Regions from separate parts of the Agrobacterium sp. 22-209-1 genome, predicted to be linked through region 1. Evidence: predicted binding sites of a transcription regulator. Region 1 holds the regulator's gene; the other holds the start of a gene.
The links. Region 1 encodes PhoB, which activates phosphate uptake and scavenging genes when phosphate is short. Its sites were predicted from a motif close to TGTCATNNANCTGTCAT; they were not measured.

Region 2: ACQZ48_RS17495 (DUF47 family protein) is a predicted target of PhoB. The motif match lies at 1,524-1,540, and genes of this name have one in related genera.

Annotation. Positions count from the first base shown of each region.
Region 1 covers NZ_JBNWCH010000017.1:7,026-11,956, reverse strand. The annotation lists gene pstA (phosphate ABC transporter permease PstA) at 1-802, shown strand, start outside; gene pstB (phosphate ABC transporter ATP-binding protein PstB) at 817-1,632, shown strand; gene phoU (phosphate signaling complex protein PhoU) at 1,729-2,454, shown strand; gene phoB (phosphate regulon transcriptional regulator PhoB) at 2,485-3,168, shown strand; gene ACQZ48_RS22795 (GcrA family cell cycle regulator) at 3,548-4,081, opposite strand; gene ACQZ48_RS22790 (aspartate aminotransferase family protein) at 4,513-4,931, shown strand, end outside.
Region 2 covers NZ_JBNWCH010000008.1:57,341-62,271, reverse strand. The annotation lists gene ACQZ48_RS17505 (hydrogen peroxide-inducible genes activator) at 1-901, shown strand, start outside; gene ACQZ48_RS17500 (NUDIX hydrolase) at 929-1,471, opposite strand; gene ACQZ48_RS17495 (DUF47 family protein) at 1,585-2,229, shown strand; gene ACQZ48_RS17490 (inorganic phosphate transporter) at 2,229-3,230, shown strand; gene ku (non-homologous end joining protein Ku) at 3,320-4,111, shown strand; gene ligD (DNA ligase D) at 4,124-4,931, opposite strand, start outside.

The DNA of each region.
Region 1 (4,931 bases):
AGCCAATCGCCGCATCTCTAACCAGCAGCTCGGCTGGATGAACCAGCTCGCCGAAAGCGGCCAGCTCGGCAAACATTTCAATACCGGCATCTTCTTCAACGGCGCGTCGAGCCGTCCGGAAGCGGCGGGTGTGGGTGTGGCGCTGATCGGCTCCTTCTACATGATGCTGATCGTGCTGGTGCTGTCATTGCCGATCGGCGTCGCGGCCTCCATCTATCTCGAGGAATTCGCCCCGAAGAACCGTCTGACGGATCTTATCGAGGTGAATATCAACAATCTCGCGGCCGTTCCTTCGATTGTTTACGGTCTGCTCGGCCTCTCGGTCTTCATCAACTTCATGGGCTTTCCGCGCTCGGCCTCGCTGGTCGGCGGCCTCGTCCTGACGCTGATGACCCTGCCGACGATCATCATCGCGACGCGCGCTGCCCTGAAGGCCGTGCCGCCGTCTATCCGCGCCGCCGCCCTCGGCCTCGGCGCTTCCAAGATGCAGACGATCTTCCACCATGTGCTGCCGCTCGCCATGCCCGGCATCCTCACCGGCACCATCATCGGTCTCGCCCACGCGCTGGGGGAAACGGCGCCGCTGCTCCTGATCGGCATGGTGGCATTCGTCGCGAATTACCCGACAACGCCGATGGATCCGTCCACGGCCCTGCCGGTGCAGATTTACATGTGGGCGAACGAAGCCGAGCGTGCCTTTGTCGAAAGGACATCCGGCGCTATCATCATCCTGCTTTTGTTCCTCATTGTCATGAATGTTGGCGCAATCCTGTTGCGTCGCCGCTTCGAACGGCGCTGGTAGAGGGAGATTGAGCAATGAACATGTTGTCGGAAGCAGCAGTTGAAAAGGCGCTGGACAAGAAAATGAATGAAGTCTCATACAAGATGATCGGCAAGGACGTTTCGGTTTATTACGGCGAAAAGCGTGCGCTCTACGACGTGAACCTGAATGTTCGCGAAAATACGGTGACGGCGCTGATCGGCCCGTCTGGCTGCGGTAAATCCACCTTCCTGCGCACCCTGAACCGCATGAACGACACGATCGACGGTTGCCGGGTGACCGGAAAAATCACGCTCGACACCGACGATATCTACGATCAGGCAATCGATGTCGTGGAATTGCGCGCCCGCGTCGGCATGGTGTTCCAGAAGCCGAACCCTTTCCCGAAGTCGATCTACGAAAACATTTCCTACGGTCCGCGCATCCATGGTCTCGCCCGCAACAAGGCGGATATGGACCAGATCGTCGAGCAGAGCCTGCAGAAGGCCGGCCTCTGGAACGAAGTGAAGGATCGCCTGCAGGAATCCGGCACGGGTCTTTCCGGCGGTCAGCAACAGCGCCTGTGCATCGCCCGCGCGGTTGCCGTCAGCCCGGAAGTGATCCTGATGGACGAACCCTGCTCGGCGCTCGACCCTATCGCGACCGCAAAGGTCGAGGAACTGATCCACGAGCTGCGCACCAATTACACCATCGTCATCGTCACGCACTCCATGCAGCAGGCGGCGCGTGTTTCCCAGCGCACGGCCATGTTCCACCTTGGTCACCTTGTCGAGGAAAACGAAACCGACAAGATGTTCACCAATCCGGACGACCAGCGCACGCAGGATTACATCATGGGCCGCTTCGGCTGATCCCGGCCGGCGCTTTATCGAAACCGAACAAGACTGGTGCCTCTGCCGTGCCCGCTTCCGGGCACGCGCATGCAGGCCAAGCCGGAGGACTAGACCATGACGCAGACAACGACCCATTCGCATATTCTGTCGGCATATGACGACGAACTGAAATTCCTGACGCGCCGTATCGCCGAAATGGGCGGTCTGGCGGAACAGATGTGCGCCGATGCCGTGCGTGCGCTCGTCAACTCCGACGCCGCACTCGCCCAGAAGGTCATTTCCGACGACGCGATCCTCGATCATTCCGAGCGTGAGATCGGCGACAAGGCCATCGTCACCATCGCCAGGCGCCAGCCGATGGCGGCAGACCTTCGCGAGATCATCGGCACGCTACGTATTGCAGCGGACCTCGAACGTGTTGGCGACCTCGGTAAGAATACTGCCAAGCGTGTCATCGCGGTTGCCGGCACCGGCGTGCCGCGCAAGCTCGCCCGTGGCATCGAACACCTCTCGGAACTGGCGCTGGTACAGCTCAAGGAAGTCCTCGACGTCTATTCGACACGTTCGGCGGAGAAGGCAAATGCCATCCGCGAGCGCGACGAAGAAATCGACGCCATGTACACGTCGCTCTTCCGTGAGCTTTTGACCTACATGATGGAAGATCCGCGCAACATCACTACCTGCACGCATCTTCTGTTCTGCGCCAAGAACATCGAGCGTATCGGCGACCACGCCACCAATATCGCCGAGACGATCTATTACATGACCACCGGCAGCCAGCCGGAAGGCGAGCGTCCTAAGGATGACAGTTCCAACACGCTCGGTTCGGTGACCGAGTAACAGACAGGCAGCGGCTTGCGGAGTTAGTATATGGTGCCCAAGATTGCAGTTGTGGAAGATGAGGAAGCGCTGAGCGTGCTGCTTCGTTACAATCTCGAGGCTGAGGGATATGACGTCGACACGATACCCCGTGGAGACGAGGCCGAAATTCGGCTGCAGGAACGTATTCCAGACCTTCTTATCCTGGATTGGATGCTTCCCGGCGTTTCCGGTATCGAACTGTGCCGTCGGCTCAGAATGCGGCCGGAAACCGAACGCCTGCCCATCATCATGCTGACGGCGCGCGGTGAGGAAAGCGAAAGGGTTCGCGGCCTCGCCACCGGCGCCGACGATTATGTCGTCAAGCCGTTCTCGACACCGGAACTCATGGCCCGGGTCAAGGCCATGCTGCGCCGGGCTCGCCCCGAGGTTCTGTCTTCGGTGCTGAAATGCGGCGATATCGAACTGGATCGCGAGACCCATCGCGTTCACCGCAAGAGCCGCGAAGTGCGCCTCGGCCCAACGGAGTTCCGCCTGCTGGAATTCCTGATGACTTCTCCCGGCCGGGTGTTTTCCCGCTCACAATTGCTGGATGGCGTCTGGGGTCACGATATCTATGTGGACGAACGCACCGTCGACGTGCATGTCGGACGTCTGCGCAAGGCGCTCAATTTTTCGCATATGCAAGATGTCATCCGCACCGTGCGCGGCGCCGGATATTCAATGGAAGCCTGAGGAAACCGAAACCGATGGTTTCACTCGGGAAAAATTCCCAAAATTCAGAAGGCCCGCAGCCGGGATGGTGGCGGGCCTTCTGAATTCGAACCTTGCCCAACGCGTGTCCTTGTTGTTTTTGAAGGCAACAGACGGTCTGCTAAGAGTCGGATTGCGCGGTGAAACCAGACAGGAGGGATGGCGCGGCACGTCGCCGACGAACTCAAAGTATTTGCCGCAAGGGCGCGTCGCGATTTTACATCCGCAGAAGGCGGAAGAAGAGGAATTGGGAGCGCCTCTCAAACAGCGTGCGCCCATTCCGGGACCGCCTTGAGTTTTGCCATAAAAAAACGGGCCCGAAGGCCCGTAGTTTTTGAGTGTCGAATGCGTGCCGCAACACTCAAGCTTTGCGACGTTCGCTTACCGGCTGGTAGGCGAGTTTCGCATGGAACTTGCAATAGGGTGAAGATTCCAGCGCTTCACAACCGCAGAAATGGAAATCGTCTTTCAAGGGATCGCCGACCGGCCATTTGCAGGTGCGCTCCGTCAGTTCCGTCAACGTCAGGCGACGGGAAATCGGGGTGACGACGTTTCTGGAAGGAACGTAATCGAGGACTTCCGCGGTCTCGATGCCGATCTCTTCCTGAAGAGCCGTTGCTGCGTTGGAACGGGTCAGAACCCGAGCAGGCGCTGTGCCGACACGGCCCGCGAAATTCGTCGCGCGCGGGGCAGGAGCGGCGGCGCGCTTGGGCGCGGAACGCGCCGAAGTGACCGGGCCGCCGGCCTTGACGCGACCCGGCAGGTTGAGGCGGTGGACCTTGCCGATGACGGCATTACGGCTGACACCGCCCAGCTGCGCTGCTATCTGGCTGGCGCTAAGTCCCTCGGACCACAATTTCTTGAGTTTTTCGACCCGTTCGTCTGTCCAGTTCATGCCGCTTCTCCGCTCGTCGCGTATAATGTCGGCAGAATCCATCTCCGCCTCGCGGGCGTGCCGCGAGCGTGGTTTCTGCCTGATTTTCGGTGACTAGTTCCGCCGCAATGCAGTCTAGTAATTAGCGATTAACCTAGTGCCACGCAGACTCCGTGGCAAGAGTCGTGGGAATCATCTCGAATCGATTTTCCGGTTTTCCCCAACTTGCTGGCGAGTTGAGTCTGAAAGGCAACACCTTGGGCCTCATCCGCCGCCACCTACTAGGGCTTGAGAAGCCCGAGAAACGCGGACTTTTGTTGACATCGGCAGGCGAAGTGACAATAGTGCCCCTGCCGCCGCGAGGCGGCATTTTTGATTTTCAGGCGAGGGATAACCCCGAAAGCCTATTGACAACTGTCTGACAGCGCAACCGCGCAAGGAGTGATACAGCCATGGCCGAAGCCGCCGCGCCATTGTTCGATACGTTTGCAAGAGCCCCCCTGCGCTTCGAGCGAGGCGAGGGCGTCTGGCTGTTCACGGAAAGCGGCGAACGATATCTGGATTTTGCGGCCGGCGTTGCGGTCAATTCACTGGGTCACGCCCACCCGCACCTCGTGGAGGCGATCAAGACCCAGGCCGAGAAGGTCTGGCACGTCTCTAATCTTTATGAAGTGCCGGGCCAGGAAAAGCTTGCAAAGCGCCTGACGGAAGCGACATTCGCAGACAAGGTCTTCTTCACCAATTCCGGCGCGGAAGCGCTGGAATGCGCGATCAAGACGGCGCGCCGTTATCATTATTCCAAGGGGCATCCGGAAAAATTCCGCATCATCACCTTCGAAGGCGCCTTCCACGGCCGCACGCTCGCAACGAT
Region 2 (4,931 bases), on a different contig from region 1:
GCTCTCCATGAAACATCTCCGTTATTTCGATGCGCTGGCCAAGATCGGCCATTTCGGCCGGGCGGCGGAGGCTTGCGCGATTTCCCAACCGGCGCTGTCGCTGCAGATCCGGGAGCTGGAAGAACTGATCGGCGCGCCGCTCGTCGAACGGAGCAGCCGCCAAATCCGGCTGACGGCGCTTGGTGAGGAATTCGCCGAACGAACCCGCTCGATCTTGCGTTCGGTGGATGAGTTGCAGGATCTGGCGCGGGCGCGGCATGGGCCGCTCAGCGGGCGCCTGCGCATCGGCGTCATTCCCACCGTCGCACCCTACCTTTTACCACAGATTATCAAGACACTCACGCGACATTATCCCGGACTGGAGGCTCGCCCGCGCGAGGCGGTGACGCAGAAACTCATCGACGACCTTCTGGAAGCCCGGCTGGACATGGCGATCGTCGCCCTGCCCGTCTCGGAGCCGGCGCTGGAGGAAGTTCCACTGTTTTCGGAGGAATTCATCCTTGTGCGGCCGATGGAGGATGCGGGCATGCCGGTGCCGAGCGCCGACAAGCTGGGCGAAATGCGCCTGCTGCTTTTAGAAGAAGGCCATTGTTTCCGCAACCAGGCCCTTTCCTTCTGCAGCACGACCAATGCGCCGCCGCGCGTGCTGATGGAAGGCTCCTCGCTCTCCACCCTTGTGCAGATGGTCGGCGCCGGCATCGGCGTCACGCTCATTCCGCAGATGGCGGTCGACATGGAGACACGGCAATCCACGGTCTCTGTGTTCCGACTGGCGGAGCCTCGTCCTTCCCGCACCATCGGCATCGTGTGGCGCAAGAGCAATCCGCTCTCGGCGCAGTTCGCCCATATTGCGGAGATCGTCCGCGAATGCGGCCTCCAGAAGCTGGCGGCCGCCGCCTGAAGAAATCCACCTCCCTTGTAGCGGGGCCTAGAGCTTTACGCCGCTCTGACGCTTCTTTTTGCCCTTCGGGCGAAAATCGACCAACAGCGATTTCAGCTCGATATCGCGAACGCGCCTTGCCGCCTCGTCCGGACGCACCCATTCCAGCAGGCGTTCACCGCGTTCCTTGAAACTGGTTTCCGCCTCCGTCACTTCTATCTGGAACACATCGACCATGCAGGGAACGACATCGCCATTGTCGAGCATCTTGAGATAGGTATAGCGGCCGACGGCATTCTTTTTCACCCGGCCGCGCACGCCCGCCTCCTCCCACGCCTCGATTGCCGCCGCCTCGTGCGGCTTCTTGCGTTTCATCGGCCAGCCGCGTGGAATGATCCAGCGCCCGCTGGTACGGGACGTGACAAGGAGGATTTCGACCTCCTCGCCATTGCCGGCATAACGGAAGCAGAGCGCGGCATATTGCTGCCGGAAAGCGCCAGTGAAGAGCTTTTCCGGAACCGCAGCAAGCTGCTGTAGCAATGTCAGTGCACGAGCCGGGCGGGTTTTCCGGCTTTTCTTGGTGGGTTTCATATCCGTTGATAGTGCTGATTTTCCGGGTTGCATCAATGCCCCGCGTACATTTATGACAGTTTTATGACAATCACCCCCCACAACTAATATAGCGCCATTGAGGGCCAATTCGCATGATGAGTATTTTTCGCAAGCTGATGCCGCGCGAGGACCGTTTCTTCGAGATGTTCAGCAAACATTCCGAAACCGTTATCAAAGCGGCCGAGGCCCTTGACCAACTTTTGAGCGGCGTCGACGTCGAGAAAAACTGCGACCTCATCGTCGCGCTGGAACACCAGGCGGATGACATCACCCGCGATGTGCTGCTTGCGGTCAGACGCAGCTTCATCACGCCATTCGATCGTGGCGACATCAAGGATCTCATTCAGTCGATGGATGACGCCATCGACATGATGCACAAGACCGTCAAGACCATCCGTCTTTTCGAGCAAACGGAATTCGATCCGCTGATGAAGGAAATGGGTCATGAGATCGTGCGCGCAGCCGGCCTCATCGCAGAAGCCATTCCGCTTCTCAACAAAGTCGGCACGAATGCGCATCGTCTGTCATCCATCGCCGAAGAGGTGACCCGCGTTGAAGGTCGCTCCGACGAACTTCACGATCTGGGTCTCAAGGACCTCTTCCGCCGCCACGGCGCAAGCGGCAATGCCATGGCCTATATGATCGGCAGCGAGATCTACGGCGAACTCGAAAAGGTCGTCGACCGCTTCGAGGATGTGGCCAACGAAATCAGCGGCATCGTGATCGAGAACGTCTGATGGATGTCGCACTTGCCTTGCCGCTGCTTGTCGGCCTCATCGCCATTGCGCTGTTTTTCGATTTCCTGAACGGCCTGCACGACGCCGCCAATTCCATCGCCACCATCGTTTCCACCCGCGTACTGCGCCCGCAATATGCGGTCGCCTGGGCGGCCTTCTTCAACTTTATCGCCTTCCTGTTTTTTGGCCTGCATGTGGCCGAAACGCTCGGCACCGGCATCATCGATCCGGCCATCGTGTCGCCGCAGGTGATCTTCGCGGCGCTGATCGGCGCCATCGTCTGGAACATCGTCACCTGGATTTTCGGCATTCCCTCCAGCTCGTCGCATGCGCTGATCGGCGGGCTCGTCGGTGCGGGATTTGCCAAGGTGGGTTTCAATTCCATCGTCTGGTCGGGCCTGCTGAAGACCGTGGGGGCCATTTTCATGTCGCCGGCCATCGGATTCTTCCTCGCCTTGCTTCTGGTGCTGACTGTCTCCTGGCTGTTCGTGCGGCAGACGCCCTTTGCCGTGGATCGCACCTTCCGCGTCATGCAGTTCATCTCCGCCTCGCTTTATTCGCTGGGACACGGCGGCAACGACGCGCAGAAGACCATGGGCATCATTGCCGTGCTGCTCTTCAGCCAGGGACATCTCGGCGAAAGCTTCTACGTGCCCTTCTGGGTGGTGATTTCCTGCCAGTCGGCCATGGCGCTTGGCACGCTGTTCGGCGGCTGGCGCATCGTTCATACGATGGGATCGAAAATCACCCGGCTGAACCCAATGCAGGGTTTCTGCGCCGAAACCGGCGGCGCGCTGACGCTGTTCGGTGCGACATGGCTCGGCATTCCGGTCTCCACCACCCACACGATCACCGGCGCCATCGTCGGCGTCGGCGCGGCCCGCCGTGTCTCGGCGGTGCGCTGGGGCCTTGCCGGCAATATTGTCATCGCGTGGATCGTGACCATGCCGGCGGCTGCGCTGATCTCCGCTGCGGTTTACGGGCTGACCTCGCTGTTCTGATAGCTGCATTACTGCCGCTACGGGCCGCTTCTCCCGGAACAAACGCCGCCCTTGGCTGTTGTTCCGGGAGATCAACGTGGATCGCGGACATGGCACGGCAGGTTTTTTGGAAGGGTTATTTGAAGCTGTCGCTGGTGACGGCCTCCGTCTCGCTGACACCCGCGACGACGGAAGGCAACAAATACAGTTTCCACATACTCAACCGCAAAACCGGCAACCGGGTCGAAAGCCGGTATGTCGACAGCGTCACCCATAGGCCGGTCGCGGCGAAAAACCAGGTGAAGGGTTTTCCACGCTCCGAGGACGATTACGTTCTGCTGGAGGATGACGAGATTGATGCGGTAGCGCTGGAAAGCACCCGCACCATCGATATCAAGACTTTCGTGCCGAAAGGATCGATTGACTGGATCTGGTACGACCGTCCACATTTCCTGCGCCCGGAAGACAAGATCGGCACCGAAGCCTTCAGCGTCATCCGCGAAGCCATGAAGGTGAACGATGTTTTCGGCATTGCGCGTCTGGTGATCTATCGCCGCGAAAGGGCTGTGCTCCTCGAACCTTCAGGCAAGGGCATCATTCTCTGGACGCTGCATTACGGTGAGGAAATGCGCGAAAGCATCGACTCCTTGGAGCCGAGGATGAAAATCGACCGGCCGCTGCTGGAGGCCATGGAAAAACGCATCGGCAAACAGGTGACGGGTTGGAAGCCGGCTTTGGTGCAGGACCCCATTCAGAAAAAGATCAAGTCCCTGCTGAAGTCCAAGGGCGAGGAGGCCTCCTCCTCGAAGAAGAAAACCGGCCCGAAGGCACGCAGCGGCGGCAATGTCATCAACATCATGGATGCCCTTAAGAAAAGCCTTGCTTCCGAAAAAAGACGCTGAGGTTCGATGCCTTCAGCGGGTCTTTTTCGGAAGCGGCTCGGCAGCAGTAAAAAAGCCGTCCCAAGGGTCTCTTTTCAGCGCGGAAAGGCGCGCGGCGATATTGCTGACGGTGAAATGGGCCGGGCCGATCTCGGCCGTCAGCTCCGACCATTCGAGCGGCACTGAAATGGCCGCCCCTGGCCGGGCGCGCGTCGAATAGGCGGCGACCGCCGTATTGCCCCGGCCATTGCGCAGATAATCAATGAAGATACGGCCCTGCCGTTTCGCCTTGGTGGCGACGGAGAGATATTTCTCCGGTTCGGCCTTCGACATATCCGTTGCCATGGCTTTCGCGAAGGCCTTGACCGGCGCCCAGCCCGCCTGCGGCTTCAACGGTGCGACGACATGCAACCCCTTGCCGCCGGACGTCTTGACGAAAGCGGCAAGACCCGCCTCTTCGAAACGCCGCTTCAGTTCCTGCGCCGCCTCGATCACCGCCTCCCAGGCCACATCCTCGCCAGGGTCGATATCCATGGTGATCATATCAGGCTTTTCCCAGTTGGCGGTGGTTGCCCCCCAAGGGTGGATTTCAAGCGCGGCGGACTGCACAAGCGCCATCAGGCCATTGAAATCGGTGATGCGGATCAGCGGTTCGCCGCCCCGGTCCTTCGGATCCTTGATTTGCTCGATTGCCTTGTTGATGCCGCGCCAGGCGTGTTTCTGGAAAAAACGCTGGCCCTCTATGCCCTCCGGGCAACGCAGCAGCGCGAGCGGCCGGTTGACCACGAAGGGCGCCATGTGCCGCCAGACCTGCGCATAATAGTCGGCCAGTCCCTCCTTC